Regions from separate parts of the Clostridium sp. B9 genome, predicted to be linked through region 1. Evidence: riboswitches for the same ligand, from Rfam matches in the RefSeq annotation. Region 1 holds a riboswitch; each other region holds the start of a gene.
What was found. Region 1 has a riboswitch for thiamine pyrophosphate ahead of tenA (thiaminase II). Riboswitches for the same ligand answer to the same signal wherever they lie in the genome.
Positions count from the first base shown of each region.

Region 1 (7,838 bases):
AGAACAGATTCATTTTATAGAACTTTCACCAGAAGAAAAAGCTGAGTTAATAAATAAGGATAGTAGATACGGAAGAATAATTTGCAGATGTGAAAACATAACAGAGGGAGAAATTGTTGATAGCATAAATAGAACTTTAGGAGCTAGAACTATTGATGGTGTAAAAAGAAGATGTCGTCCAGGTTGTGGAAGATGTCAAGGTGGCTTCTGTGAACCTAGAGTTCAAGAAATAATTTCACGTGAGACTGGAATGAAAATAGAAGATGTGCTTTTAGATAAAAATGGTTCATATATAATAAGTGGAAAAACTAAGTAGGAGGATTATGGTTATGAAATATGATTTAGTAGTTGTAGGTGGAGGCCCAGCAGGATTAGCAGCAGCATTTGAGGCCTATGAAAATGGAATAGAAAAAATATTGATTATAGAAAGAGACAAAGAACTAGGTGGAATTTTAAATCAATGTATTCATAACGGATTTGGTCTTCATACATTTAAAGAAGAACTTACAGGACCTGAGTATGCAGGGAGATTTATTGACATGGTTAAGGAAACTGATATAGAAGTTATGTTAGATACCATGGTTTTAAATATTGAAGGAAAAACTATACATGCTATAAATACTGAGAAGGGATATTTAAAAATAGAAGCTGATGCAATAGTTCTTGCTATGGGATGCCGTGAAAGAACTAGAGGAGCTATAAGTATTCCAGGAGATAGACCTTCAGGAATATTCACAGCTGGAGCTGCTCAAAGATTTATCAATATGGAAGGATACATGGTTGGTAAAAAGGTAGTTATTTTAGGATCAGGAGATATAGGTCTTATAATGGCAAGAAGAATGACTCTTGAAGGGGCTGAAGTAAAGGCTGTTGTTGAACTTATGCCATATTCTAATGGATTAACTAGAAACATAGTTCAGTGTTTAGAAGACTACGATATACCTTTATATTTATCTCATACAGTTATTGATGTTAAAGGTGATGGAAGATTAGAAAAAGTAATCATAGCTAAAGTAGATGAAAATAGACAACCTATTAAAGGAACAGAAATAGAATTTGATGTTGATACATTATTATTATCTGTTGGATTAATTCCTGAAAATGAACTTTCAAAGAATGCTGGAGTTGACCTAGATTTTAGAACAAATGGACTTGTAGTTTCAGAAAGTATGGAAACTAATCAAGATGGAATATTTGCTTGTGGTAATGTAGTACATGTTCATGATTTAGTTGACTTTGTTACTGAAGAAGCAAAAAATGCAGGTAGAAATGCAGCAAAATATATCAAAGGTAAAAAGAGAAAAAATAACTTTGTTGAAATTAAAAATGGAGAAAATATAGGGTATACAGTTCCTCAAAAATTTGAAATTGAATCTTTAGATGGAAACTTAAATGTATTTATGAGAGTTAGAAATGTATTTAAGAATAAGCAAATTGTTGTTAGAGATGAGGAAGGCAATGTAATTCAAAAATTTAAAAAGCCTCATGTAGTTCCAGCAGAGATGGAAAGAATTACAATACTTAAGGATAAGCTTAAGGATGCTAAGGGAACAATAACAATTTCATTAGAGGATGGTGAATAGTGATGATGAAAGAATTAATATGTATAGTATGTCCTAGAGGATGTCATTTAACAGTAGATACAGAACAAGAAAAGGTTACTGGTAATACTTGTAAAAGAGGAGAAATATATGGACTAAATGAGGTCAAGAATCCTACAAGAATAGTAACTTCAACAGTTAAAATAGACGGATGTAATAATATTGTCATCCCAGTTAAAACAAAAGAGCCAATTCCAAAAGGAATGATATTTGATGTTATGAAGGAAATTAATAAAGCATCAATAAAGCTACCTATAAAAGTTGGAGATATTATTATAGAGAATGTTTTAGGAACTGGAGTTGATATTGTTTCAGCTAAGACTGTCATTTAATAAAGTTTAGGAAAGCTAATTCTTAGAATGAATAAATAATTTGAATTATCCTACCCCATGCTTTTATAAAGAATTTTAATATTGATTTTTAGAATTAGTTTTTGAAATAAGAAAAGGTATCTGTTTATTAAACAGATACCTTTTCTTTTAATACATCTAATATTATATGTACATTAATTAGGATAGAATAAAACTCCTAACTAGCATTGTAGCTTAAAATAGATTATTAAATATAAATTGATTATGACCATATTAATGAGTGTATGCCATTTTTGTAAAGCACCTCATGATTATAATAATTTTATATTTAATTTTAAGTATTTACCCTATAAAGTTTTAGAGTGTATGCCATTTTGTAAAGCACCTCTTTAATTTATAAGCTTTAGCTTTTTTATCTTTTTCTTGCTACACTATTATATTACCCTGTATTATTTTTTATATTCATTAAATCAAAAAGTTTTTAAAATACTTGGAATATGAAGAACTTTAAGTAGTATGACTCATCAGAGTTCCAAAGTATTGGGTGATCTGAACTTTGAGTTCTAACTTCTATTTGTCTTAATGTTCTTCTAGCATCATGAGCAGCTTCAGCAACAGTTCTCTTTAATTGTTCTTCATCCATGTAATGTGAGCATGAGCAAGTTGCGAAGTAACCACCTTCTTTAACCATTTTGATTCCTCTAAGGTTTATTTCTTTATATCCTCTTATAGCTTGCTTAACTGTGTTTCTTGATTTTGTGAAAGCTGGTGGGTCTAGAATAACAACATCAAATTGTCTTCCTTCTCTTGACCAATCTCCTAAAACATCAAATGCATTATGCTTTTCAAATTTAACTATATCTTGAAGGTTATTAAGTTCAGCATTTTTTGTAGCACAATCAACAGCATGTTGAGAAACATCTATTCCTAAAACTGATTTAGCTCCTGCTATACCAGCATTTAAAGCAAATGAGCCAGTGTGAGTGAAGCAGTCTAAAACATCTTTTCCTTTACAGATTCTATGCATAGCAGCTCTGTTTTCTTTTTGGTCTAGGAAGAAACCTGTTTTTTGACCATTCTCAAGGTCAACAATGTATTTAACACCATTTTCAACTATTTCTACATCTGTATCAAATGGTTCAGTTAAGAATCCTTTAGTTTGTTCTAAACCTTCTATTTCTCTAGTCTTTATGTCACTTCTTTCATAAACACCTTTAGCGCCGTACTCTTCAACTAGTATTTTAACTACTAAATCTCTGTATTTATCCATACCTAAAGTTGAAATTTGTATTACATAGTAATCTTCAAATTTATCTACAGTTAAACCAGGAAGAAAATCAGCTTCTCCAAATATGAATCTGCATGATGATGTATCTATTACAGTTTTTCTGTATTCCCATGCATCTTTAAATCTTCTTTTGAAGAATTCTTCATCAATTTCTTCATCTATGTTTCTTGTCATTATTCTTATTGTTATTTTACTTCTATCGTTTATGTAACCTTTTCCTAGGAAATATCCTTTATGATTATAAACTTCAACTATATCTCCGTTTTCGTAGTCTCCGTCATATTCGTTTATTTCATCAATGTAAATCCAAGGTCTACCTTGTTCAGCTTTTTTATTCTTGCCTTTGTGTAAATAAAACTTACTCGCCATTTAAATAGCTCCTTCCAAAATAATTCTTATAAGATTATAACACATAATAGGCCTTTCAATAGGAGAAATGCTTATATAATTTTTATCAAAAACTTTTAGAATAAAGATAAGGTTTTGAATATATATTTTAATAAGAGTAATTTTTAAGGAATGAATAAAGTGATAAAGGCTATTGTTTTTCCAACACCTAAAAGGTTGAAAAGATACATAAAAAATACTGACTTTAAAAAGAAGGCTAAAGAGTTTGCTACTCCAGAGAGAGCATTAATCTATGGAACTATAGGAACGGGAGTAGCTATAATTTCATTAAGTGATGCACCTGCGAAGCCTTTTGTTATCGGAAGTCTTCTATATCATGGAGTTGCTTATGAAATTTTAGAAAAATGGTATGATGAATATGGAAGTGATGAGGAGATTATGAAAATAATGATGCAAAATAAAAATTACTGGAATCACTTTCGAATAATGTGATAAATAATAAAAAACTGGAATTAGTAGAAGAAAAATAATATAATAAAGAGGAACTTTATAGCTAGGGGTGCCTTTGGCTGAGAGATAACATTTGTTATTAACCCTTAAACCTGATCTGGGTAATACCAGCGTAGGAAAGCCTGTTTAAGAGTTTTATAAGAGTATTAACTTAAGATTATAGTAACTTTTTTTATAAATAAGCTGCATCCTACAGGATGTAGCTTTTCTTTGTTTCTATACCTTTTATTTAACTTTTAGGTAGTCCTTATTTGGCTGTTTAGTTTAATCATAAAGATTAAAGGAGATATCTATAATATGAGATTTACAGAAGAACTATTAAAAGAGGCTATGCCAATATGGGAGAAATATTTAGATCACCCATTCATAAAAGAAATTGGAGAGGGAACTTTGGATAAGGATAAGTTTAGAGAATACTTAGTTCAAGATTATCTTTATTTAAAAGAGTATGCAAAAGTATTTTGTGCAGGTGTAGTAAAAGCTAGAACTATGGAAGAGATGAGATTTTTCTATAGATCAACAAAGGGAACTATGGAGGATGAAACTGCAGTACATATTGAGTACTTGAAAGATTTTGGTATATCAGAATTAGAGGCTGAAACTAAAAAGTATAAAAGTACTACAATAAGCTATACAAGCTATATGCAAGGAATAGCTTTAACAGGGGATATAGAAGATATAGCAATAGCGACACTTCCTTGTACATGGAGCTATAGTTTTATAGGGAGACATATTGCAGAAAAGTATGCAGACAAACTTGAAAAAAATTTCTTTAGAGCATGGATTGATGAGTATTCAGCACAAGGATTTACAGAGTTTACGAATGAGTGGATAGAATATGTGGACAAGACTTGTTCAAAGCTATCAAGAGAGAAGAAAGACAGATTAATAGATATATTTAAGAGAGCCAGTCTTTATGAGTTAGATTTTTGGAACATGGCTTATGAAGAAGGTGAAGAATAATGAGTGTATATTTAATAGGTGCTATTTCAGTAGTATTATTAGTTTTATATTTTATGGATTTAAGAAAGCATAAGATAACAACAAAGGAAATAACTATGATAGGAATGAGTGTAGCTATTTCATATGTGCTTTATATGATTCCAATTGTTAGATATCCTCAAGGTGGAGAAATTACATTCTTTTCAATGTTACCAATAATGTTACTTTCATTGGTTTATGGAAGATCAGTTGGTGTAACTGGTGGATTAATATTTGGACTTTTAAAAATACTAAATAGTGCATTTATAGTTCATCCTATACAGTTTTTATTAGATTATGTTTTATCAAATATGGCTTTGGGACTAGCAGGAAGCTTTGGGGTTGATAAGAAGTACAAGATATTCTTAGGGTCACTTATGGCAGGTTCTTTAAGCACATTTATATGCATAATATCAGGTGTAGTTTTCTTCGGACAGTATGCTCCTCCAGGAATGAATGTATGGATTTATTCAGCTATATATAATATTAGTAGTGCTGGATTAGAAAGTTTACTTACTGCTATAGTATTAACAATAATGCCAGTAAAATTATTAGCAAAAAGAATGAAGCCAGTAGCAAATAGAGTTTAAATATATTAAAAGTTAAAGTAGAAAAGTATAGTAGGTTGTATCAAAATATCTTATAAATAAAACTTATAAATGATATGAATGGAATTAAGAATTTGTTCGAATGTATTTATAAGTTTTATTATTAGGAGTTGATACAACCTATTTTTAGTTTTGGAAGAAAGTTAACTTTATATTATAATGAAACTAAGATTTGTTTTGAAAAGGATGGATAAGAGATGAATTTAATAACTCTTGAAAATATAAGTAAGAGCTATTCAGAGAAAATTTTAGCTGATAATGTGTCTTTAGGAATAAATGAAGGAGAGAAGATTGGGCTTATAGGCGTTAACGGAACAGGAAAATCTTCTTTCTTAAAAATAGTTGCAGGAGTTGAAGAACCTGATGAAGGAACTATAACAAAGGCAAATAGAGTAAGAATAGAATATCTTGCTCAAACTCCAGACTATGATGATAACGCAACTGTTTTAGAGCAGGTTTTTAAAGGTAATTCAGATGAAATGAGAATACTAAGAGATTATGAGGAGCTTTTAGAAAAAATAAATAATGGAGAAAGCAGTGATGCTGATTCAGAGAAATTAATAAAGCTACAAGGAAAAATAGATGCTCTAAACCTTTGGGATATGGAAAGTGAAGCTAAGAACGTCTTAACTAAGCTTGGAATAACTAACTTTGATGAGAAGGTTGGAAATCTATCAGGTGGTCAAAAGAAAAGAATAATGCTTGCTGCTGCCTTGATAACACCAAGTGAACTTTTAATATTAGATGAGCCTACAAACCACTTAGATAATGATACTATAAGCTGGCTAGAGGATTATTTAAATAGTAGAAAAGGTGCTCTTTTAATGATTACTCATGATAGATATTTCTTAGATAGAGTAACTAATAGAATACTTGAACTAGATAGAGGTAGACTATTTAGCTATGATGGAAACTATTCAGTTTTCTTAGAAAAGAAGATGGAGAGAATAGCTATAGAAAAAGCTAGTGAAGAAAAGAGACAAAACCTTATGAGAAAGGAACTTGCTTGGGTTAGAAGAGGAGCTAAGGCTAGAACAACTAAACAAAAAGCAAGGCTTCAAAGATTTGATGAATTAGTAAATCAAGAAGGGTTCATTGAAAATGAAAATATAGAAATCTCTGTTATGGGAACTAGATTAGGTAAAAAGATAATAGAGATAGATAATTTAAATAAAAGCTTTGGAGATAAGAAAATAGTTGATGATTTTAACTACATAGTACTAAGAAGTGATAGAATAGGTATTGTAGGGCCTAATGGAATAGGTAAATCAACACTTATGGGAATGATAGAAGGAAAGATAGCACCGGATAGTGGGGAGATAATAAAAGGAGAAACAGTAAAAGTAGCATGTTTCTCACAAGAAGATACTCATATGCATCCTGAAATGAGAGCCATAGATTATATAAAAGAAGCTGGTGAATATCTACAAACTGCTACTGGTGAGAGAATAACTGCTTCTCAAATGTGTGAGAAATTTTTATTTGATGGTACACTTCAGTGGACAATGATAGGGATGTTATCAGGTGGAGAAAGAAGAAGACTTCATCTTCTAAGAGTTTTAATGGAAGGACCAAATGTACTATTACTAGATGAGCCTACTAATGACTTAGATATTGAAACTTTAAATAGACTAGAAGATTATCTAGATGATTTTGGGGGAGTTGTTATAACTGTATCCCATGATAGATATTTCTTAGATAGAATTTGTAACAAGATATTTGCTTATGAAGGTGATGGAAAAATAAATATCTACACTGGAAACTATTTTGATTATCTTCTAACTAAACAAGAAGAAAGTGAAGAAATCAAAGAAAAAGAGGTTGCTGTGGATAAAACTAAAAAGGAAGCACCTGTGGATAAGTCTAAAGATAAGAGTAAAGTGACTAAATTTTCGTTTAAAGAGCAAAGAGAATTTGAAACTATAGATGAAGATATAATGATGCTTGAAGAAAAGATAGAGGAATTAGATGGCTTAATGACTAAGCATGCCTCAGAGTATGGAAGACTTCAAGAACTTATGGAAGAGAAGGCTAAAGTTGAAGAAGATTTAGCTTATAAGTATGAGAGATGGGAATATCTTAATGAATTAGCAGCTCAAATAGAGGAAAATAAGAAGAATAAATAGAATTTATAAAATAAATGGGTTAAACACTTAGGTAAGAAATTAATTTTATATAAATTTGTAGAATT
Region 1 is NZ_JBNWKA010000003.1:3,790,781-3,798,618, reverse strand. Features, by position in the region: gene ACQZHJ_RS17195 (NAD(P)/FAD-dependent oxidoreductase) at 1-316, shown strand, start outside; gene ACQZHJ_RS17190 (FAD-dependent oxidoreductase) at 330-1,583, shown strand; gene ACQZHJ_RS17185 (DUF1667 domain-containing protein) at 1,586-1,933, shown strand; gene ACQZHJ_RS17180 (class I SAM-dependent rRNA methyltransferase) at 2,394-3,569, opposite strand; gene ACQZHJ_RS17175 (hypothetical protein) at 3,720-4,040, shown strand; TPP riboswitch at 4,094-4,194, shown strand; gene tenA (thiaminase II) at 4,356-5,021, shown strand; gene thiT (energy-coupled thiamine transporter ThiT) at 5,021-5,629, shown strand; gene ACQZHJ_RS17160 (ABC-F family ATP-binding cassette domain-containing protein) at 5,845-7,773, shown strand.

Region 2 (7,838 bases), 2.7 Mb from region 1:
AACTCCTATAACAGGAAGTATTGTATGAGAAGCTATAACTCCTGGTAAATGAGCAGCTAAGCCAGCTCCTGCTATAATAACTTCACAGCCTTCCTTCTCAATATTATCTAAAGTTTTAAGAAGCTTTTCTGGAACTCTATGAGCTGATAAAACATATGCCTTATACTCAATTCCAAACTCCTTAAGAGCATTTGCTGCCCCTTTCATAACATCTATATCTGACTTACTTCCAAAAAATATTGCTACCTTCATTAAAATTTCCTCCCTATAAATATCTCTAACTTAATATATCTTTTATTAAATAGGGTTTTTAAATGTTGATTTTTTAGATAGTCTGAAGGGCTAACTAAAAAATCAACATAACCAAACCTATTTTCTAAAGTAATTAACACCTGATTTGAATAGTTGTTGGTCGAATTGTCCTGGTATGTTTCTGTATAAGTTGTCTCCAACTCTTTCTGAGTGTCCCATTTTACCTAGGATTCTTCCATCTTTGCTTGTTATTCCTTCTATGGCTAAGTTTGAACCATTTGGATTATATGGCATATTCATTGTTGCATTTCCTTCTAGGTCTACATATTGAGTTGCTATTTGATTATTATCTGCTAACTCTTTTAATAAGCTTTCTGATGCAACGAATCTTCCTTCTCCATGAGATATTGGAATGTTGTGAATTTCGCCTAGTTCTACTTCATTGAACCAAGGTGATTTTTTAGAAACTATCTTAGTTCTAACCATAGATGACATATGTCTATTTATGTTGTTATAAGTTAATGTAGCCATATCCTCTTCAATATCTAAGATTTCTCCATATGGTAGAAGTCCTAACTTTATTAAGGCTTGGAAGCCATTACAAATTCCTAATATTAATCCATCTCTTTCATTTAAAAGACTCATTACTGCATCCTTTATTTTAGGATTTCTGAATATTGTTGCAATGAATTTTGCTGATCCATCTGGTTCATCCCCTGCTGAGAATCCACCTGGTAACATTATTATTTGAGCTTCATCAATTTCTCTTTTTAGAATCTCTATTGATTCTATTAAAGCTTCTTTATTTAAGTTCCTTATAACAACTTCTCTAACCTCTGCACCCTCTTTTTCAAAGGCCCTTCTGCAATCATATTCGCAATTTGTTCCTGGGAATACTGGAATAACAACTCTTGGCTTTTCAACTCTAGTTACTTTAGATTTTAATTTTTCATCATATATATGCATTGATACCTTTTCTTTATTGCTTATTAAATCTGAAACGCACTCACTAGAATTCTCTATTTTTGATTTAAATACATCTTCAAGCTTTTCTTCATAAGCTTTCTCTAAATCCTCTAGAGAAAATTCAAAATCATATTCTTCACATCTTATTACCTCATTTTCTGATGTTTCACCTATAACTTTGTAATTAGTATCTTTAAAATCATCCTTAAGGTTAACCCCTTCTTTAACCTCTAAGATTAAGCTTCCATAATTAAATCCAAATAACTCTTCTTCAGTAAGAGAATTTATTTTAGCCCCAATTCTATTTCCTAAACTCATCTTAGTAATTCCTTCTGAAGCTCCCCCAAACTTAAGTGAATAAGCTGAAATTACTTTTCCTTCTCCCATTAATTCATAAAGCCTTTCTAGATTTTTCTTAAACCCTTCCATCTCTATAGTTCCATCTTCTAACTTTTCAGCTTTTATAAGAACTAAGCTTGAACCAACTTCTTTAAATTCTGGTGAAATAATTTTTGAAGCTTTTTCTAAGCCTACTGCAAATGAAACTAAAGTTGGCGGAACATTTATTTCTCCAAAGCTTCCTGACATTGAATCTTTACCACCAATAGCAGGTAATCCTAAATCCATTTGAGCCTTATAAGCACCTAGTAAAGCTGAAAAAGGCTTTCCCCATTTTTCTTTATCTTTTAATAGCTTTTCAAAATACTCTTGGAAAGTTAATCTAACCTTTTTATAATCTCCACCCATAGCAGCAATCTTAGTTACTGATTCAATAACTGAGTAAAATGCCATATGGAATGGACTCCAAATTCCTAAGTAAGGATTAAATCCATAAGTCATTAAAGAAGCATCCTTACTTTCTCCTCCTAATACAGGAATCTTAGCAGCCATACCTTCTGAAGGAGTTAATTGATATTTTCCTCCTAAAGGCATTAAGACTGATCCACCTCCTATTGTGGAATCAAATCTTTCTATTAGCCCTTTTTGACTACAAACATTTAAGTTTCTCAATGAATCTAACCACTTTCTCTTAACATCACACTTCTGAACTTCATATGGATATGCAGTTGGTGATTTAACCTTTAGCGAAATTTCTTGCTTTGCCCCATTTGTATCTAAGAAAGTTCTCTTAATATCAACTATTACATCATCTCTCCATATCATTCTTAATCTATCAGTATCAGTTACTTCAGCTACAATATTAGATTCTAGATTTTCATCCTCTGATAGTTTAATAAATCTCTCTGCATTCTCTTTTGAAACAACTACTGCCATTCTCTCTTGAGATTCTGAAATAGCAAGCTCCGTTCCATCTAGTCCCTCATATTTTTTAGGAACTTTATTTAAATCTATATCAATCCCTCTGCATAACTCTCCAATGGCAACTGACACCCCACCAGCACCAAAGTCATTACATCTCTTAATCATTTGAGCTACTTCTTTATTTCTAAATAATCTTTGAATTTTTCTCTCTGTAGGTGCATTTCCCTTTTGCACTTCTGCGCCACATTGATTTATTGATTCTTCAGTATGTTCTTTAGATGAACCTGTAGCTCCTCCTATACCATCTCTTCCTGTTCTCCCTCCAAGAAGTATAACTAAATCTCCTTTTGAAGGTTCTAATCTTATTACATTTTCCTTAGGTGCTGCTGCTATAACTGCCCCAACTTCCATTCTCTTTGCCGCATAGTCTGGATGATAAACTTCTGAAACTTGTCCAGTTGCAAGACCTATTTGATTTCCATATGAGCTATAGCCATGAGCTGCTCCTAAAGTTATCTTTCTTTGAGGTAATTTTCCCTTTAAAGTTTCCTCAATACTAACTGTTGGATCAGCTGCTCCTGTCACTCTCATGGCTTGATAAACGTAACTTCTTCCTGAAAGTGGATCTCTAATAGCTCCTCCTAAACAAGTTGCTGCTCCTCCAAATGGCTCTATCTCAGTTGGGTGATTATGTGTTTCATTTTTAAACATTAAAAGATATTCTTCTGTTCCCTTATCAGTTTCTATGTCAATATTTATTGAACAGGCATTTATCTCTTCTGAAACATCTAAATCATCAAGCATGCCTCTTTTTCTTAGTTCTTTCATAGCGATTGTAGCTAAATCCATAAGCTTAACATCTCTAGTTTCTAACTTATCACCATAAACATAAGCTCTTGAATTTTTATAATCTTCATATGCTTTTTTTATTGGTTCTGAATATTTACCGTCCTCAATTTCAACATCTTTTATTATTGTCTCAAAGGTAGTGTGTCTACAATGATCTGACCAGTAAGTATCAATAACCTTAATCTCTGTTATTGTTGGATTTCTATCTTCACTCTTAAAATAATCTCTTATCATTTCTAAGTCTTCTAAACTCATTGCTAAAGAATTCATTCCGTGGAATTCTTTAAGCTCTTCCTTTGAAAAATTTGAGAATCCATTTAAAACTTCTACAGCCTTTGGTTCTTCTAAATTTTCTTCTAAAACTTTTGATAAGGCTTCAACTTCTCTTGAATCAACCGGATTTATATAATAAGCTTTTATTTTTTCAACTTCTTCTTCACTTAAATCACCTTTAAGAACTATAACTCTTGATGATTTAACAGGAACTTTTTCACCAGTTAAAAGCATTATGCACTCTGATGCTGAATCTGCTCTTTGATCATATTGACCTGGTAAGTATTCAACTCCAAATACTTTTTCATCCTCTGCAATATTAAAATTCTCCTCATAAACCTTATCTACAGGAGCTTCTGACAAAATAGTATTTACCGTATTTCTATATTGCTCTTCTGCCATGTTTCCTAGTATGTATTTATTTAAAACTCTTACATCCTTTAAGCTACTAATTCTTAAGTTATCTTTAAAATCCTTAAGTAATATCTGACTTTCAACATTAAAACCAGTTTTCTTTTCTACAAATACCATTCTAATACCAGACATTTTTATCCCCCATTCAAAACACGAACATTATTTATTATTAATTATTAATCATTCGTTAATTAAACATTACCACTCTAAACACGTATTGTCAACACTTAAAATTATTCAAACGTTCGTTTTTTGCAAGTTATTTTATACATAAAAATCATTTTTACAATAAAATAATTCGTTATTATGTATAAAAATAGAGATATATAATTAGTTTTATCAATTCAACTTTCGTATTTTAATAAATATGCTAGAAAGTAAATCTTAAAACTAATAAATATATCTCTTATAAAATTAGTCTTCTCTTAAAAGGTTGATATCTTTTCCTTCAAGAATTTTATTCATATTTCTTATTGAGCACATCTTTCCACACATAGTACAACTATCCTTATGCTCTGGTGTAGATTCTTCTCTATATCTTATTGCTTTCTCACTGTCTATAGCTAATGAGAACATTTCATCCCAATCAAGTCTTTTTCTAGCATTACTCATATTATTATCAACTTCTCTAGCTCCTTTAACTCCTTTAGCTATATCAGCTGCATGAGCTGCTATTTTTGCTGCTACTATTCCATCTTTAACATCATCTAAATTAGGAAGTCTTAAATGTTCTGCTGGAGTTACATAGCAAAGAAAATCTGCCCCATAAGTAGCTGCTATAGCGCCCCCTATAGCACTTGTTATATGATCATAACCTGGAGCAATATCAGTAACTATTGGCCCCAAAACATAGAATGGTGCTCCATGGCAAAGTTTTTTCTCTAAAATCATATTCGCCTCAATCTCATCTATTGACATATGACCTGGTCCCTCAATTATAACTTGTACATTTCTTTCCCAAGCTCTTTTAGTTAATTCCCCTAAGGTTATTAACTCTTTTATTTGAATAGCATCTGTTGCATCTGCTATTGAACCGGGCCTACAAGCATCTCCTAAGCTAAGTGTTAAGTCATATTTTTCACATATATCTAATAATCTATCAAAGTATTCATAGAAAGGATTCTCTCTGTTATTTAACTCCATCCAAGCAAAAAGAAGTGATCCTCCTCTTGAAACAATATTTGTTAATCTCTTATTTCTTCTAAAAGTATTTATAGTTTCTCTATTTAAACCAGCATGTATAGTAACGAAGTCAACTCCATCCTTAGCATGCTTTTCTACAACATCAAAAAATTCATCTACAGTAATATCCTTAAGCTCCTTATCATAAAAACCAACAACATCATACATAGGAACAGTACCTATCATAGCAGTAGAAATCTCAACAAGTTTTTTTCTAAAATCATAAGTTTTTCCATAACTACTTAAATCCATTATGGATTCTACTTTCATTTCTATAGCTTTTTTAACCTTATCTAACTCTAAATCAATATTTGCACAATCCTTAGAAATTCCTAGGTTAACATTTATTTTTGTTTTTAACCCTTGTCCTACACCTTCTGCACTTATGCTTTTGTGGTTCTTGTTAGCTGGTATTACTATTTTTCCTTCAGCCATTAAACTCATTAACTCTTTAACATCAAAGTTTTCTTTTTCTGCAACGATTTGCATTTCCTTTGTTATTATGCCCTTCTTGGCAGCATCCATTTGTGTTGTATAATTCATAATTAGTTCTCCCTTTTTTATTATTTCTTAACTGCGCAGTTAAATTAAATTTAGGATCCTATTTATATATTTTTATATTTTTATAAAAAATAAAAGCTTGCCATAAGGCAAGCTTAATAAACACTTAAATAAATATATTTAACACCTAAATGTTTAAATATAAATAAACAATAGTTCTTTGGCTTCCCTACGGTAGTACTAACTACATCAGGTTTTAAGGGTTAGACAGACAGCTGTCCTCTCAGCACATAAAATGCACCCCTAGCACATACGATTAATTTTATTCATTTTTTCTCATTATATTCCTATTATTTAATAAATTCAAGTATATTTACTATTTTTATTTATCTAATATTTCTTACTCTTTATCCCATTCTAATAATCTTACACTCTTCTTGCTAAAAATTATATATATTTCTATCTAATTAATCTAAAAACCAGTATGACCAAATCCCCCGCCTCTATTTACACTTTTATGTTTTGAAACGTCATCAGTTTCTATAAAATTAGCCTTATAATATTTAGCTAAAACCATTTGAGCTATTCTATTTCCTTTTTTTATGTATATAGTTCCATAAGGATTTCCATTCTTATCTAAATATATATAAGTCTTTAATAGTTTTCTATATGCTCTTGCGCCTTCTTCTTCATAAACACTCATATCATTCCCTTTTGATTCCAAATAATCCTTTAATCTAACTTCTGTATAATTATTTTTTAAATCCTCTAATATTTCAATGTTATTAGCAATTTCATAAGGAAGATTTGCTATATTATAATTATTTTCTAATATTACAGATATGTTACTTATTGAATCTGCATCAATAGTCCCTATTGAATTAGAAATTTTTAAGTTTGTTCTTAATGAAAGTCCACTTCTTGCTCTAATTTGTATTTCCATATTATCAGGAATTGCAAATTTTAAGTTTAAGGGAATTGCAACTTTCTCAAATGGTCTTATAACCATATCCCTTGCTGCAAATACATCTGCACCTGCCGCTAAAGGAGTTTCATATTTTGGAGTTTCTCCATCTTGTTCATATTGGATATATACGTCTCTGACTTTTTGTTCACCAGCCATATAATCACCACCCTTCATGTTAATTTTATTTTAAATTTTACAATTTCACAAACTCTGAATATACTTAAAATAATATATAATTAGCACTTTGTTAACATTTTATTAATAATATTTTTAATTAACTTATAATTACAGAACTTTTCTCTATATAACATAAAAAGCTTAGAATAAAATTCTAAGCTTTCTTACTAATCACTATTTACAAACTTTTCCTATTAGAATTATATATACAAATTCCAGTAACAAATCCCGTTAAAGCAATAACTATAAACCATGAAATTTTAAACACATATATTCCAAAGTAATTAATTGTCATAATTACTAGAACTGCCAAAACCAAATGTAAAATCCATTCCCATTTATAATTAATTTTAAAAGGGTCAAAAATTTTCTCTGTTAAGCTATACTTTTTATCAATAAATCCATATAATATTGCACCAATAATAGATGAACCTACAAATATTAATGCATCTAATATATTTTTCACTAAAAGAACTTTATCCATAAGACTTTATTCCTTTCCATCAGTATCTTAGTAGCTATATTATACCATCTCCTAAAGCTATAACTCACTAAAAAATTATAATAATAGTGTAAGATTTATGTAATAATACATTCTTGGTAATTTACCTATATATAAACCCTAATATTATACTTCCAATAAAAACACTATTTATTATAGATATAACTAAAGCCCCTATTCCATAAGTTATTCCACAAAAACTAAACACTAAATAGCTTAATACTAAAACTACAATAGAAATAATTATTATAGAGATATCATAAATAAATTTTTCCTTAAAACTTCTATGTCCCCATAAAATTCTTTTTCGCTTATCCTTAAGTAAATATAAAGCTATTAATACTATAATTAAACCTATAAGTGTACTTATATGTTGTACAAGCTTATATCCATAAACATCATACCCACCAATTGTAATCATTTTCTTCTGAAGAAAACCTATATGATTGACAAAGAATCCTGTTTTATGAGTAAATGCATCCCATACTATAT
Region 2 is NZ_JBNWKA010000003.1:1,043,227-1,051,064, reverse strand. Features, by position in the region: gene purE (5-(carboxyamino)imidazole ribonucleotide mutase) at 1-252, opposite strand, end outside; gene ACQZHJ_RS04740 (phosphoribosylformylglycinamidine synthase) at 370-4,149, opposite strand; gene thiC (phosphomethylpyrimidine synthase ThiC) at 4,432-5,742, opposite strand; TPP riboswitch at 5,910-6,015, opposite strand; gene ACQZHJ_RS04730 (dUTP diphosphatase) at 6,173-6,823, opposite strand; gene ACQZHJ_RS04725 (hypothetical protein) at 7,023-7,328, opposite strand; gene ACQZHJ_RS04720 (DUF4184 family protein) at 7,450-7,838, opposite strand, start outside.
Region 2: linked by a shared signal. The riboswitch ahead of thiC (phosphomethylpyrimidine synthase ThiC) and the one ahead of tenA (thiaminase II) in region 1 are both predicted to bind thiamine pyrophosphate.

Region 3 (7,838 bases), 1.1 Mb from region 1:
GGAGCTTCCTTAATGGGAATAATAGCCTTAGTTGGAGGGCAGTTTGTGGTAGAAAGAATATTAAACTATACAAGTACGGTAAGTATAATAATAAACTTTATAGGTGGATCATACTTCTTATATTTATTGTTAAAGGAGAGTAAGTAATGATAGAAATAAAAAATTTAAGTAAGAAATATGGGGATAAATTTGTTGTTGATAATGTTTCATTTAATATAAATAAAGGTAAAATAACATCTTTTATAGGACCAAATGGAGCAGGAAAAAGTACAGTTTTATCAATGATATCTAGAATTATGAAAAAAGATAATGGAGAGGTAATAATTGATGGAACAAAGCTTGAAGATTGGAATGATAAAGAGCTAGCTAAGAAGATAGCAATATTGAGACAGTCTAATAATATAAATGTTAGATTAACCATCAGAGAACTTGTTGGATTTGGTAGGTTTCCACATAATGAAGGAAGACTTACTAAAGAAGATGAGGAGTTTATAGATGAAGCTATAAAATACATGCAACTTGAAGAAATTCAAAATAGATATTTAGATGAACTTTCAGGGGGACAAAGACAGAGAGCTTATATAGCTATGGTTATAGCTCAAAATACTGAGTACATACTTTTAGATGAACCACTTAATAATCTTGATATGAAACATTCTGTTAAAATGATGAAGGTTTTAAGAGGATTAGTAAATGACTTAAATAAAACTGTTGTAATAGTAATGCATGATATAAACTTTGCATCATTCTATTCAGATAATATAGTTGTTTTAAAAGATGGAAAAATAGCAAAAAATGCTGATACATCAAAAATAATAAATAAAGATTTCTTAGAGGATATCTATGAAATAGATTTTGAAATAAAAGACTTTAATGGAAATAGATTATGTGTTTATTTCTAATATAATAAAATTTTCAATACATAGGAGGCAGTATATATGAATAAAAAAGTTTTAGCTATAGTAGGGATAAGTATAGCAGTAGTTGCAGGCGGTTTTGCACTATTAGGAAAGAGTGGGGAGTCAACTAAAGTTTCAGCAGGCGTTGAAATGGTCAAGGTTTCCCATAGAAAAGGAGAGATAGAGGTTCCTAAAAATCCAGAGAAGGTTGTTGTTTTAGATTACTCTTCATTGGATATTATAGATGAAATGAATAAAGAGTCTAAAGTTGTAGGATTACCAAAAAGTAGTTTGCCAGATTATTTAGATGAGTTTAAAGGTGATGAATTTAAAGATTTAGGTTCATTAAAGGAATTTAGTTTAGAGACTATAAATGAATTAGATCCAGATTTAATAATAATTGAAGGAAGACAAGAAAAGCAATATGATGAGTTATCAAAAATAGCTCCAACACTATTCTTAGGTAGAGAAGGAAATGACCATTTTGGTTCACTAAAAAATAATGCAAAAACTTTAGGTGTTGTATTTGGAGAAGAAAATTTTATTGATGAAAAAATGAATGAAATAAATAAAAGAATAGAGGGGATATCTTCAAAAGCTTCTAATTTAGAAGAGAAAGCATTAGTAACAATGGTTTATGATGGAGAAATAACTACTTTTGGAAAAGAGTCAAGATTTGGAATGATTCATAATGAGTTTGGATTTAAGCAAGTAGATGAAAATATAGCCACTGAGGATCATGGACAAACAGTTTCAAATGAGTATATAGCAAATATAAATCCAGGATATTTATTTGTAATAGACAAAGGTATAATATCAAGTAGTAAACAAGAACCAGCTAAGGATATTATAGAGAATGAATTAGTTCAAAGAACAGATGCTTATAAAAATGGAAACATAACTTATTTAGATACTAAAGCTTGGTACTTAGGGGGACCAGGGTTACAATCAACAGATGTAATGTTAAGTGAAATAGAAAAGTCATTAAATAAATAATATAATTTAACTTAGGTCATAGTAATTTTTAATGAGAACTATGACCTAAGTTTTTTATTGCTTGAAAAATTTTGGTATATAATTATAATATAATAAAAAGAAGGTGTAAAAATTATGAGAACTTTTAATATAGAAAAAGATTCAATGTGGGGATGTGCCACGAAAAATAAATTTATATGTAATGATAGTGATAAGTTAGTAGTCTTACTACCTGGTATGGGATACAATCTAGATAAAGCATTAATGGATTATAGTAAGCAATTAGTTTTAGACTTAAAGTTTGATTATTTAGGTTTAGAATATGGCTTTCAAGCTAATAAAAAAGAGTTTGATAGAAATAATAAGGAAGAAGTTAGAGAATTAGCACTAGAGAGTTTAGATGTTATCTTAAGTGTAATTGAATTACAAGGTAGAAGGCATAAAAAAATAATATTTATAGGAAAAAGTTTAGGAACAGTTCTGCAAAATTCATTAGGTGAGAAGATTAAGAGTATTCAGGAAGTTAAGATAAAAGATGTTTATTTAACTCCTGTTAATAAAACTGTTGAAACTGGAATAAGAGAAGGATCTTTAGTTATAACAGGAAGCAAGGATGCTTTAATCACAAAAGAAAATATTGAGAAAATAAAAGAACTAAATGGTTTAGAACTTGTAGAGGTTGAAGGTGCTGGACATTCTCTATGTGTAAAGGGAGAAGTACTAAGTAGTATAGAGGTTCTAAAGGAATCTATAGGTAAAATTAAAAATTATTTACAAAGAATATAAATAATATAGCACGGTTATTATAAAGGGATGGAAAATTATAAATAACTAGGAGTTGAGAATTTTGAAATATTCTAAAAAAGAAAAAGATGAATTGAAAGAAATATTAACAGAGGAACAATATTATGTAACTCAAGAAAATGGAACAGAAAGACCCTTTACAAATGAATACTGGGAATTTGATAAGGAGGGAATATATGTAGATGTAACCACTGGAGAGCCTTTGTTTACTTCTAAGGATAAATTTCCATCATCATGTGGGTGGCCAGCTTTTTCAAAGCCAATAGAAAGAAGGGTTATAAAAGAAAAAGTTGATAAGACTCATGGTATGATTAGAACAGAGGTTAGAAGTAGATTAGGAGATTCTCATTTAGGGCATGTATTTTGTGATGGTCCAGAAGAGTTAGGTGGATTAAGATACTGCATAAATTCTGCATCTTTAAAATTTATTTCTAAGGAAGAATTAAAAGAAAAGGGATATGAAGAATTTTTAGAGATATTTGACTAAAGAAGAGGTGTTTAAATGGGATTTTTATTTAATAATGATGGTGACAGTGATTTTAAGTTAAGTGATACTTATTCAAAAGATGATATATTTTGGATAACATTGAGAGGACTTATTTCAAAAGGAAAAATCGATGAAGCTGAGGATATGCTTTTTGGAGAGATTGAAAATAACCCCAGTGAAGAAGTATATGAAATAGGTGAAAAGATGTATGCTCTTTTATCAAAGAAAAGTGATGAGGAGCTTGTTGAGTATAACTTCTCTAGAGAGGAAATAGAGTTAGGCTTACAGGATTTAAAAAAGATAATGAGAAAATAGATTTGAATTTATTTCATGGACTAAGGGGAGGTATCTTATGAGAACTTTAAGCAATAAGAGCTTTTTAGAAAAATATCCTCATGCTGAGGAAATAATAGAGAGAAGTAATATTGAGTTTAAAAATTTAGAGGAGATATTTTACGATTTTGTTAAGTTTGAAAGTTCCTATGAAAATCAAGCTGATTTTATAGCTAATATATTGCGTTCAAATGAAAATGTCCATTCTGTTAAATCAAGAATAAAAAACCCAGAGAGACTTATTGAAAAGATAATAAGAAAGACAGATGATAGGAGAAGCAAACACGGTGGAGATTTTCAATTCACTGTTGATAATTATAAAAATGAAATAACAGATTTAATAGGAATAAGGGTATTACATATATTTAAAGACCAATGGAGAGATATTCATGATTTTATAATGAAAACATGGAATATCATAGAGATAACAGCAAATATAAGAGATGGAGATGATAGATTTATCTTTGATGATTTAGGAATAGAGGTTATTTCAAGACCATCTGGTTATAGATCTGTTCATTATCTTGTAGAGTGTTATCCAACTAATCAAAAGGTGATTGCTGAGATACAGGTTAGAACTATATTTGAAGAGGGTTATGGAGAGATAGATCATAGGCTTAGATACTCACATACAGAAATTCCAGAAATATTAAAGTCAAATCTACTTTTATTTAATAGAATAGTTGGAAGTGCTGATGAAATGGCATCTTTAATTAATCAACTTAACAATAGTTTAGATGATAAGTGTAATTACTATGAAAGCAAGCTTAGAGAGAAAGATGAAGAAATTAAAAAATTAAAGGAAGTAATAAATAATAGAGAAATATAATTATATGGCAGTACTGAAGCTCATTTAAAGTTTTGGTACTGCTATTTTAATACAGTATGAACAAAATATTAACGAAATGTTAATAAGATAAAGAAAACTTTTAGCTAAAAGGGTAAAATAAAGAAATTTGAACCTATTTGCCTTTTGAACTTGAATTTAAAAAGGAGTAATATGAACATAGTTCATTGTGAATTGTATTAATAGTATTTAAAGTTATTATTTCTTTAAAATAGATTTTATACTAAGTTTTGTAAGTTAAATAAGATTAATACAATTCATAACTAAGAAAGGTTGTGAAGAAATGAATAAAAAATCAACTGCTATAACTATGCTTGTATTTCTACTAGGTATATTTATGGGAGCAATTGATTCAGGTATTGTATCACCAGCTAGAGATATAATAGCTAATGGATTAAATGTTTCACAAGATGCTAGTGTATGGGTTGTAACAATATATACTTTAGCTTATGCTGTTTCAATGCCAATAATGGGTAAACTTTCTGATAAATTTGGTAGAAAGAAAGTTTACATGGTATCAATAATTTTATTTGGATTAGGTTCTTTATTATGTGGAGTTTCAGATTATGTAGGTAGTTATTCATTCCTATTAGCTTCAAGAGTTATAGAAGCAATTGGTGGCGGTGGTATAATGCCAATAGCTACAGCATATATAGGAACATCATTCCCAGTGGAAAAGAGAGGATCAGCTTTAGGAATGATTGGTGGAGTATATGGAATAGCAACAGTTATAGGACCAACTTTAGGTTCAGGGATACTTTCTATATTCGGAGATAAAAACTGGGGATTTTTATTCTTGGTAAATGTTCCAATAAGTATAATAATATTACTTTTAGCAACTAGATTAGAAGAAAATACTTCAACTGAAAAGGCTAAGAAATTAGACTTATTAGGTTCAGGCGTATTGGCTGTGTTAATATTATCTTTAATGTACGGAGCTACAAACTTAAAATTCTATGATTTTACGAATTCAATAAAATCAACTGAAGTTTGGCCATATTTATTAGTATTTGTGATTTCAATACCAGTGTTAGTTTGGGCTGAAAAAAGAGCAGAAGATCCAGTTATCAACTTATCATATTTTACTAATAAAGAGATTGCAATAACTTTAATATTAAGTTTTGTAGTAGGTTGTGGATTAATGGCAACAGTATTCATTCCTCAATTTAGTGAAAATATATTAAAAACACCAATGGGAAGTGGAGGATATATAACTACTATATTTGCAGTGTTTGTAGGTATTGCAGCACCTTTAGGTGGTAAGTTTATTGATAAAATAGGGGTTAAGAAAGTATTATTAACAGGTTTGTTTTTAGTTATAATAGGTAACCTTTATCAAGGATACATAACAACAAAATATCCTGGTATGATGAATTTAATAATAGGACTAGCTATCATGGGATTTGGATTAGGTTTCTCTATGGGAACTCCAATAAACTATTTAATGCTGAGTTTAGTTCCAGATAAAGAAGCTACAGTAGGACAATCAGCAGTATCCTTAGTTAAATCAATAGGTATTGCAGTATCACCTAATATACTTATTAACTTTATATCAGATGCAGGAAGAAGAGTTCCAGATGCATTACAAAAAGTTATGCCACATATGGATGGAATGTCAAATGCCATGACAAATGCAAGTGGAGCATCTACAAGTTTATCAAATGCAATGAGCAATGCAAGTGTTACTAATATTTTTAGTATTGTAAAGGAAATGGTTAAGTCTCAATTTGCAGCTTTAGGAGATAAATTTGCAAATAATCCTCATGTGAATATAAATATGATTCAAAATTCATATATGGATAAATTAGATAGTGCTAAAGGAGCAATAGAGGGTGCATTCCAACATACAATGAATACAGGTTATACTAAGTTATTCTTAACATGTGCAATAATAGCTTTAGTTGGATTAATACTAACATTTATGTTAAATAATAAATTAATAACTGCAAAAAATAAAACATTAAAAAAACAAGAAAAAAATAATTGATAAAAATTTTCTATTGATGTATTATAAAGTAAATTAAATAAATTTTAAGATATTGCTAGGGGTGCTGTAAAAAGCTGAGAGGGAGAAATCCTAACTCTAATAACCTGATTTGGTTAATACCAACGTAGGGAAGTATATTTTAGACTTTGATTCATCATAGTCAATAGAGATATTATGATTGATTAGAATATATTTTTTAAAAGGTTTAGCAATAATTGCTAAACCTTTTTTCTTTGGGTTAAAGCAATATTAAGAGGAAAAGAGGTGGGAATATGAAAGTCAATGGAAAGCAAATGGATAAAAAGGATTTAAAGACTATTTCTGATTTGTTAGAAAAATTAAATGTTAATAAAAATAGAGTAGTAGTTGAGTTGAATAGAGAAATAATTAAAGTTGAAGACTTTGATGAAATCCTATTAAATCATGAAGATTCTATAGAAATAATAGCTTTTGTAGGTGGAGGCTAAGAGCGTGTGATTATATTTTAATTAGATATAAAGTTTCTTATTAAAATATTTAAGGGAAAGAAAATTTAGAAATAGTATTTTAGAGAGTTGAGAGCTTATGAAAGTAAAAGTTAATGAAAAGTGGATTGAGGTTTGCGAAAGTAAAGATTTATATTCTTTAAAGAAAGAGGTTTTAGAGGAAGCAGATATTGTTGTTTTAAATGGATATCCAATAAATGAAAATAAGGTGTTAAAAGAAAATGATAGAGTTGTTTTTATAAAGAAAGGAATTGTTCCAACCAAAGATGAATTGGAAGCATTAATGGTTTCAAGACATAGCCCAGGAGTTCATGAAAAGCTTAAGAAACTTAAGGTTTGTATAGCAGGCTGTGGAGGACTTGGATCAAACATAGCTATTTCTCTAGCAAGATTAGGTATTGGATATATTAAACTTATAGATTTTGATGTGGTTGAGCCTTCAAATTTAAATAGACAACAATATTACATTGATGATATAGGAGAGTTTAAATCACTTGCATTAAAGAAGAATATAGAGAGAATAAATCCCTTTATAAAAGTAGAGGCTGAAGTCATGCTTATTACAGAAGACAATATGGATGTATTAAATGAGGTTAATGTAGTTTTAGAAGCTTTTGATAATGCTGAGTATAAGGCTATGCTTTCTAATTATGTTTTAAGAAATATGAGAGAAAAGTACCTAATAGCAGCTTCTGGTATGGCTGGATTTTATGATTCTAATTTAATAAAGACAAGGAAGATTACAGATAAGTTTTATCTTTGTGGTGATGAAGTTAATGAAGCTAAGGAAGGGGATGGGCTTATGGCTCCAAGAGTAGCTATATGTGCCAATCATATGGCAAACTTAGTTTTAAAAATTGCAGTAGAGAAATGGGAGGAAGTATAAAATGGACAAGTTAATCATAGGTGGAGTAGAAATAAAAAATAGACTTTTTGTTGGATCAGGAAAGTATCCTTCAAATGAAATAATAAAAGATGTGCTAAAAGGAAGTGGGGCACAAGTTATAACACTAGCTTTAAG
Region 3 is NZ_JBNWKA010000003.1:2,670,915-2,678,752, reverse strand. Features, by position in the region: gene ACQZHJ_RS11705 (iron chelate uptake ABC transporter family permease subunit) at 1-147, shown strand, start outside; gene ACQZHJ_RS11700 (ABC transporter ATP-binding protein) at 147-902, shown strand; gene ACQZHJ_RS11695 (siderophore ABC transporter substrate-binding protein) at 939-1,895, shown strand; gene ACQZHJ_RS11690 (alpha/beta fold hydrolase) at 2,010-2,660, shown strand; gene msrB (peptide-methionine (R)-S-oxide reductase MsrB) at 2,722-3,165, shown strand; gene ACQZHJ_RS11680 (DUF6483 family protein) at 3,181-3,480, shown strand; gene ACQZHJ_RS11675 (RelA/SpoT domain-containing protein) at 3,518-4,327, shown strand; gene ACQZHJ_RS11670 (MFS transporter) at 4,629-6,332, shown strand; TPP riboswitch at 6,380-6,480, shown strand; gene thiS (sulfur carrier protein ThiS) at 6,605-6,799, shown strand; gene thiF (sulfur carrier protein ThiS adenylyltransferase ThiF) at 6,897-7,703, shown strand; gene ACQZHJ_RS11655 (thiazole synthase) at 7,705-7,838, shown strand, end outside.
Region 3: linked by a shared signal. The riboswitch ahead of thiS (sulfur carrier protein ThiS) and the one ahead of tenA (thiaminase II) in region 1 are both predicted to bind thiamine pyrophosphate.

Region 4 (7,838 bases), 1.5 Mb from region 1:
GTCGGAGCAGTAGAACCTATGACACAAAGCTTAGGATTAAGCGAATTGTTTGTAGGTATAATTCTAATCCCTATAATAGGTAATGCAGCAGAGCATAGTACAGCTATTATAATGGCTATGAAGAATAAAATGGATGTTGCAGTAGAAATAGCTATAGGATCAAGTCTACAAGTTATACTATTTGTTGCTCCAGTTTTAATATTCTTAAGCTTGATATTTAAGCCTATGAGCATTATATTCAATCCTTTTGAATTAGTTGCTTTAATAGTTTCAGTATTAATAGCGAATAGAGTAGTTAATGATGGAGAATCTAATTGGCTTGAAGGAGTTCAACTTTTAGCGGTTTATCTAATAATAGCAGCAATGTTTATGATAGTTTAATAGAAAAATAAAAAACTACCTAGGTTTTATTAAAACTTAGGTAGTTTTTTTCTTGTAATTGGATTTACAATAGCATATTTAGAAATAATATATACTAGTTATAGAAGATTTCTTTTAATAGTTTTATAAGCAGTTTGTTGTCCTCAGGTTTCAATACGCATACTCTGAAGAAATATTCGTTTAATCCTTCAAATGAGGTACAGTTTCTTATAATTATTCCTTTTTTCATAAGGATATCATAAAGTTCTTTAGCAGTTAGTTTTTGTGATGAAATTTTGCAAAGTATAAAGTTGCTATAACTTTTAAATACCTTTAAATCTGCCATTGAGCTTAGTTCATTAAATAAATAGTCCCTTTCATTTTTTAGTTTGGTGGTATTTGATTTTATGTACTCTTCATCTTTAAACATAACTTCACCCATTGAAGTTGCAAATATATTTATATTCCATAAATCAAGTTTTTCTTTCATCTTCTTTTTTGTTTCTTTGTGAGATATAAGTCCATAGCCTAATCTTATTCCGGGAGTTGAGAAGAACTTAGATGTTCCTCTAATTAAGAACAGTTTTGGAAATTTATCTACTAGAGTAGTTGATGAATATATTTCAGGTTCAGTAAATTCAACATAAGTTTCATCAAGCATTACAAAAGTGTTAGTATTAGCTAATAATTCAGTTATTTCATCTTTTGAGAAAGCAAATCCTGTTGGATTATTTGGGTTACATATAATAACTAAATCATAGTTAGAAGAGTTTATTGAATATATTAGCTCTTTGACATCAATTTTAAAGTCATTTTCTTCTTTTGAAAAGAATTTAGCTATTTCACAATTTATTTTTTCAAGTTCACTTTCATATTCTGAGTATGAGGGAGAAAGTAAAAGTGCTTTTTTAGGATTTATTATCTCTATGAAAGAAGAGATAAGTTCAGTAGCACCGCTACCTACTATTATATTTTCTTTTAAGCAGCCACAGTAAGTAGAAATTGATTCTTTTAAAGTTTTATATTCAGGATCTGGATACATAGAAACCATATCTATATTATTTAAAACAAATTCCTTTGCTTTTTGTGATGCTCCAAAAGGATTTATATTTGAACTAAAATCTTTAATTTCTTTTTTTTCAAAACCTAGCTTATTTGATAAGTCAAATAAGTTAGCTCCATGATTTGTACTCATAATTAACCTCCTAAGTTAAGTTCTACTATTTATTATATACTTATAATAAAGTTTTTTAAAATAAAAAATAAAAGGTTTAAGTCTTTAATATGACCTAAACCTTTAAAATTTATGCTATATATCCTGCAGTTGTATTTTTTGAACTCATAGCTTTTATTAATCTATTAATAGGTAAAAGAGTAAGTATTATTATACATATGATTCCATCAGCACCTATTAAAGAGCCGTTTACAAATAGTGAATAAATTATTGGAGACATTCCTTCTGGAGCATAGCTTCCGAAGAAAACAACTCCAGAAATAAAATGACACACAAATCTTAAGAAGATTGCAATGATGGCTCCCGAAATTTTGTGGTTTTTAAAGAATCCTGCAACTCCTAATGCCATATAAGGCAATGGATAATCAAATAAAACTTGAACTGGCTGAAGAATATATGGATCTATAAATAGTGATATTATACCAAATAAAAAACCAGTAAGCATACCAACAAGTGGACCATAAGCAAATGCTATAAGTATTATAGGAACCATAGCTCCTATAGTTATACCTCCTCCTTGAGGAAACTTATATATTTTTAACATGTTTAATACAGTAGTTAAAGCTAATGCTATACCAATGGTTGTAATCATTTTTGTATCAAACTTAATATCTTTGGATTTTATAAGTAGTAAAAATATTAATAGACATGCTATTAATGTAAGTAATGTAAGTGGATTAGTTATTATTTCTTTAAAGTTTCCACCTAAGTTAATCTCTGAAAAACTGTTTATAAAGTCATTTATTATTTCAGAAAATGACATCATAATTTAACCCCTCCTTTTAATAAATGCATAGGGAGGGTAGAAGAAAGAATAAAAAAACCGAATTCTTTAATAAGAATCCGGTTAAAATTCAGCCTAAAACGCTTCCCTACGCTGGAATTAACCAGATCAGGTGTTTGAGGGTTAATAGCTATAAGCTATTTCTCAGCCAAAGGGCACCCCTAGCACATGAAAATAATTCTAAATTAATTTTAGCTCTAAATCTTATTTAGGTCAAGTTAAAATAATAAAAACTTTCAATTAATAAATATTATTCCTTAGGCTTTCTTATAAACAAATTATTTATATAAAATTCTTCATCGGTTGATTTAGAAATTGAATTAGATCTACTTAAAGTGCCTAATCTTAAACTGTTTACTGTTCCAACCAAATCTAAAATACCATATCCTAGATTTCTATTAGGGTATTTATCGTTAGGTCTTTTTTTACAACCTCTAATCAAAAATGTTTGGAGTTTTTGAGCATACATTGTTGGATTGTTTCCATCTATAATACTCCATTGGAGAAGTAGAGCACAACAGCCCGCAGTTACAGCAGCTGCTACACTTCCGCCTGAAACAAGGGAAGAGCCACCACCTGGTTTAGTTGCTATTGCATTTATTCCTCCAGCAGCTATGATTGGCTGAACTATATTATTTCTAGTAAATCCCTCACCAGAACTTGACACTATGGCATTATTATTTTGATTATAGTATGCAGCAGTAATTATATTTGCACAAGTACCAGGCTCTGTTAAGGTAGTTTCCTTAGTTGGAGATAAGAATTTAGTGTTTGGAGCGAGTAATTCCCTTTGAAGAATCCATGCGTCATATTTACCATATACTATATATTCTCCTGTTAGAATGAATTTCCATATACCTTCTGTTATATTATTTGCGCGAATAAGTATGGATTCATCACCAGTGAATTCATCAGGTGAGTCGTAGGCAATCTCCATAGTTGTTCCTTCATATATAAATTTAATATTATAATATAGACCAAATAACCCGACTTTAGTATCGAAGACGGTAATGTTTTTTATTGTTTCGCCAGAAGGAGATGATATACTTAAAGTGAATTTATCAGGTTTTTTACCGTAAATTTGAAGTATGATGCCTTTTTGATTCTTATCTATATTTAATTCTATTATGCTATTTAAGCCTTTTCCAGGTATTTTACTAGAAGTATGTGTATCTGTATTACCTTGATTACCAGTTGAGTTAACAACTACAATACCTCTCTTAGTAGATATTTTATTTATATATCTTTCTAAATTGCTTTCACCAGAATGAGGTCCAAGATTACCACCAATACCTATATAGATTACAATGGGTTTCTGATACTTTATTGCTTGGGTATAAAGATATTTAACTGCAAGGATTGTATCAGTATTTTTATATATAGGAATATTATTTTTAGGATAAAATAATTTTGTAGAGCTTTCAAAGGCTTCTTCTAATTTAACTATTATAAATTTACAGTTTGGAGCGGCTCCTATGAAATCTCTGTTTTTACCACGACCACCTGCAATAGAAGCCATTTGGGTTCCGTGTCCTATATCATCTTTTGATGGAACTATTGTATATGGATCTCCTCCAGCTTTGAAAAGTTTTATAGCTTCATTAATTTCATTTTCACTATATTCGCTGCCATGAAGCATTCCTTCGGGAGTTTTATCTGAATCAATAGTTTGATCCCAGATAGAGATTATTCGTGTAGAATCATCTTCTAGCATAAATTCATCGTTTAAATAATCTATACCAGTATCAATCATACCTATTATTACATCCGTTCCTGTAAGGTTTATATACGGGTTACGATGAAAATTTGTTGCAGAGGAAGCTTCTACTGGGGAGACATTTTCCAAGGTATAGAGTGCTCCTATTTCTGCAAGTATAAAAGGTTGTACCTCTTTTAGCAAAATATCAAGCTTGTCTTCTTTTAAAGAGAGTATAGCTATTCGTTCATCTATTATATATATACTTGCATCTGGAATATCTTCAATTATCTTTTCTATATCACCAAAATATTCAATAACCAGGTTTATAAAATCTGGGTCATTATAAAAGTTTTTTATCATAATAGCTCCTAATTAAAGTGATAATAATTATATTATTCATAAAAAAAATTAAAGTTCTATAAATAATGAGAAGATAATATTTAACCTATACCACCATATGCTATTCCTAATACAATTACTAGAACAGTTACTATCACGAATACATATTTTCCAAGAGGAATAAACCATTTTCCAAGAGGGTGTTTAGCACCTTTATTAATCTCTAATAATACTTCTTCTCCTCCAATTATATAGTAGAATACAAAAGCGACAATTAAAGCACAAAGAGGGGAGATTACTATTGTTATTAAGTTTGAAAAATTATCAAATGAGGTCATATTTACTGCAAGTGGAAGTCCTAATATAAAACAAAAAAATGATATTACCAATGAAGTTTTAACTCTATTTTTATTAAAAATAGCCATGAAAGCTTCAACAGGCCCTTCTAACATGTTCACTGAAGAGGATATAGCAGCAAAAATTATGCTAAGGAAAAATAATGAACTTAATAGCGTTCCAAAATTCATCTCTTGAAATACTTTTGGTAAAGTTATAAATAATAGTGATGGACCAGAAGATGGATTTAAGCCATAAGAAAATACAGCAGGCATTATCATAAATGAAGCTAAAAGTGCTGCAATTGTGTCAAAAATAGCTGTCTGTACAGCTGATTTAGGAATATCAAAATCAGTATTAATATAACTTCCGTAAACAACCATTCCACAACCATTAAGAGAGACAGTAAAGAATGCTTGGCCTAACGCCATTACCCATGTATCAACTTTTAAAAGATTTTCCCATCTTGGAACTAATAGGTACTTTACACCTTCAGAAGCTCCAGGAAGTGTTAAAGATCTTATAGTTAAAATGATAAATATCAATAAAAGAAGAGGCATTACTATCTTATTAGCTTTTTCAATTCCCTTACCTATACCTAAACAAACTATTAATAGAGTTAAAATTATTGCTAGTCCAAACCAAAAGATAGTAGAGGAAGTTCCTGCAAATTCATTGAAATATGAAGTGGTATCAATTGAAGTTATATTTCCACTTACACTTAAGAAAAAGTATTTTAAAATCCATCCAATTACAATAGAGTAGAATATAAATACTCCAATTAAACCAAGTGGAGGAAGTATTCCAAAAAGTCTACCACCTTTTAATGATTTACTTTTAAATGATTCCACAATTCCAGTGTAAGAACCAGCTTTAAATTTTCTTCCAAAAGAGAATTCAGTCATAAGTCCAGTAGTACCTAAGATAAAAACAAATAAGAAATATGGTATTAAAAATGCAGCTCCTCCATATTGTCCAAGTCTGTAGGAGAAAAGCCATATATTACCTAATCCTAAGGCTGCGCCTACACAGGAAATTACAAATCCAAACCTCCCAGTAAATTTTTCACGTTCTTTCATAGTGATTACCTCCTAAAAATTTTTTGTTCGTGGCCATCTTTTAAACTAGTGTTTATTTATAGAGATAGATGAAAAATCATCTTAATGAGTAATATAAATCTTATTAATCATTGAGTTGGTTTTAAATATATAGCTAGAAATCAACACTCACTTAAAACAAAGCCTTATTTATAAATAAAAAAATAGGTCATATAGTTAAACTACATGACCTATTGAGAAATCACTTATGTAAGGTCATATAGTATTACCTATGTGACCTATTTTTGTTAACGTAAACTAAGCCATCATAGATACATTCCAAATTTCTTGGAGTTTGTATCTATGACTTAATTTTATTTAAAATCATAAATACAAACTATCTATAATAGCAATAATAAAAGTTATTAAGTTTTGCTATGCATAAGTTTGTATTACTCATAATCTTTTCTCCTAAAATAAATTTAAATTGATTATATATCTAATATTTAAAAAAAGCAAGTACATTTTATTAATTTATATCATAAACTATATTCAGATTTAATGATTTAGCAAGTTTATAAGCCTCTTCCATAGTTGAATCCCAAAGGTCTTTAGGATTATGACAATCAGAATTTATTATGGTTTTAACACCTTTTTGAGAGACTTTTTTCCAAAATGCTTCATGGGGGTATGGATATCTTTCACCATCACAAAATTTAGTTAATCCTCTTCTTAAACCATTAGCATTAAATTCTAATATAAAGTCATATTTTTTAGCAGTATCAATTATTAAATTACAAGCTTCCTCACAATTTTCATCCCAAGGAAAATCATTTATAAATATTAAATCAGGGTGAGCTATAAATGAAAAGTAGTTTGTTTTTATTCCTTCACATATACTTTTAGCATATTCTATGTAATCTTGTGTGCTTTCCAAGGAATATGTATGCTTAAGCTCACCATCCTCATTTAAAAACATGTGTTGACCAAGACCTAAATAATCAAAATTTAATTCGTTTACAAGATAGTTGTAGTAGTAATCATCAGAGTTTAAATATTCAATTTCTAAGCCAACTTTAATTTCAATAGAATCTTTAAATCTTTCTTTAAAAGAACTTAAAGTTGAATGATACTCATCTAGTTCATTAAAATTCATTCTAAGCCCAAATCTATTATCAGGATAAGGTCCATGATCACTAAAACCTAATTTAGAGATATTATTTTCTAAAGCTTTATTTATATAATCTATGTCTTCTCCTACTGCGTGTTTACATCTTTTGGTATGTGTATGAAAGTTAATTTTTTTTAACATAAATCCCACTCCTTTCCTTCAAATTAAAGTATATCAAAAAATAGAATAAAAATTAAATGTTAATAAAATATTAACTGAAGAAATGTTAACAAAAAGTTCTTTGACTTTTTTTGCGCTATAAAATAAAATTAATCCACGCAAGTAATAACGTAGGTTAAGAGCGGATATTTGTTAAAAAAATAATTATTAAAATAAGATTTTTTTATTATTAATATTTAAAGGAGATATGAACATGGGGTAAAATTTTGATTTGATTTTTTGAACTTAAACATTATTTTAAATTTATTATTAGAAGAGGTAAAAGAAAGAAATGAAAATAAGATTAATAAAAGAACATGAGATTGAAAAAGTTAAAAGTATTTATGATAATGTTGTTAAAGAAATGAATTCAAGAGGTCTTTATAACTGGAATTCAACCTATCCCAATACAGATATTATATTTAAAGATATTTCAAACAAACATCTATATGGGTTAGAGTTTTCAGGTGAGATTGTTGCAGTTGCAGCTATAAATGATTATGCTTACGATGTTTATAATGATATAGAGTGGAAAGTTGAAGGACCATTTTTATCTTTTCATAGAATAGCCGTTTGTCCATGTCATAGAGGCAAAGGATATGGAAGGAAAATAATAGATTTTGCGGAGGCTATGGCTAAAGAAAAAGAGTACAAGGCTATGAGAATTAGTGCTTATCATAAAAATGAGAGTGCAGTAAATCTTTATAAAAATTTAGGAT
Region 4 is NZ_JBNWKA010000003.1:2,289,276-2,297,113, reverse strand. Features, by position in the region: gene cax (calcium/proton exchanger) at 1-381, shown strand, start outside; gene ACQZHJ_RS10215 (pyridoxal phosphate-dependent aminotransferase) at 476-1,555, opposite strand; gene thiT (energy-coupled thiamine transporter ThiT) at 1,665-2,360, opposite strand; TPP riboswitch at 2,447-2,551, opposite strand; gene ACQZHJ_RS10205 (S8 family peptidase) at 2,629-4,437, opposite strand; gene ACQZHJ_RS10200 (sodium-dependent transporter) at 4,518-5,831, opposite strand; gene ACQZHJ_RS10195 (histidinol-phosphatase) at 6,319-7,101, opposite strand; gene ACQZHJ_RS10190 (GNAT family N-acetyltransferase) at 7,412-7,838, shown strand, end outside.
Region 4: linked by a shared signal. The riboswitch ahead of thiT (energy-coupled thiamine transporter ThiT) and the one ahead of tenA (thiaminase II) in region 1 are both predicted to bind thiamine pyrophosphate.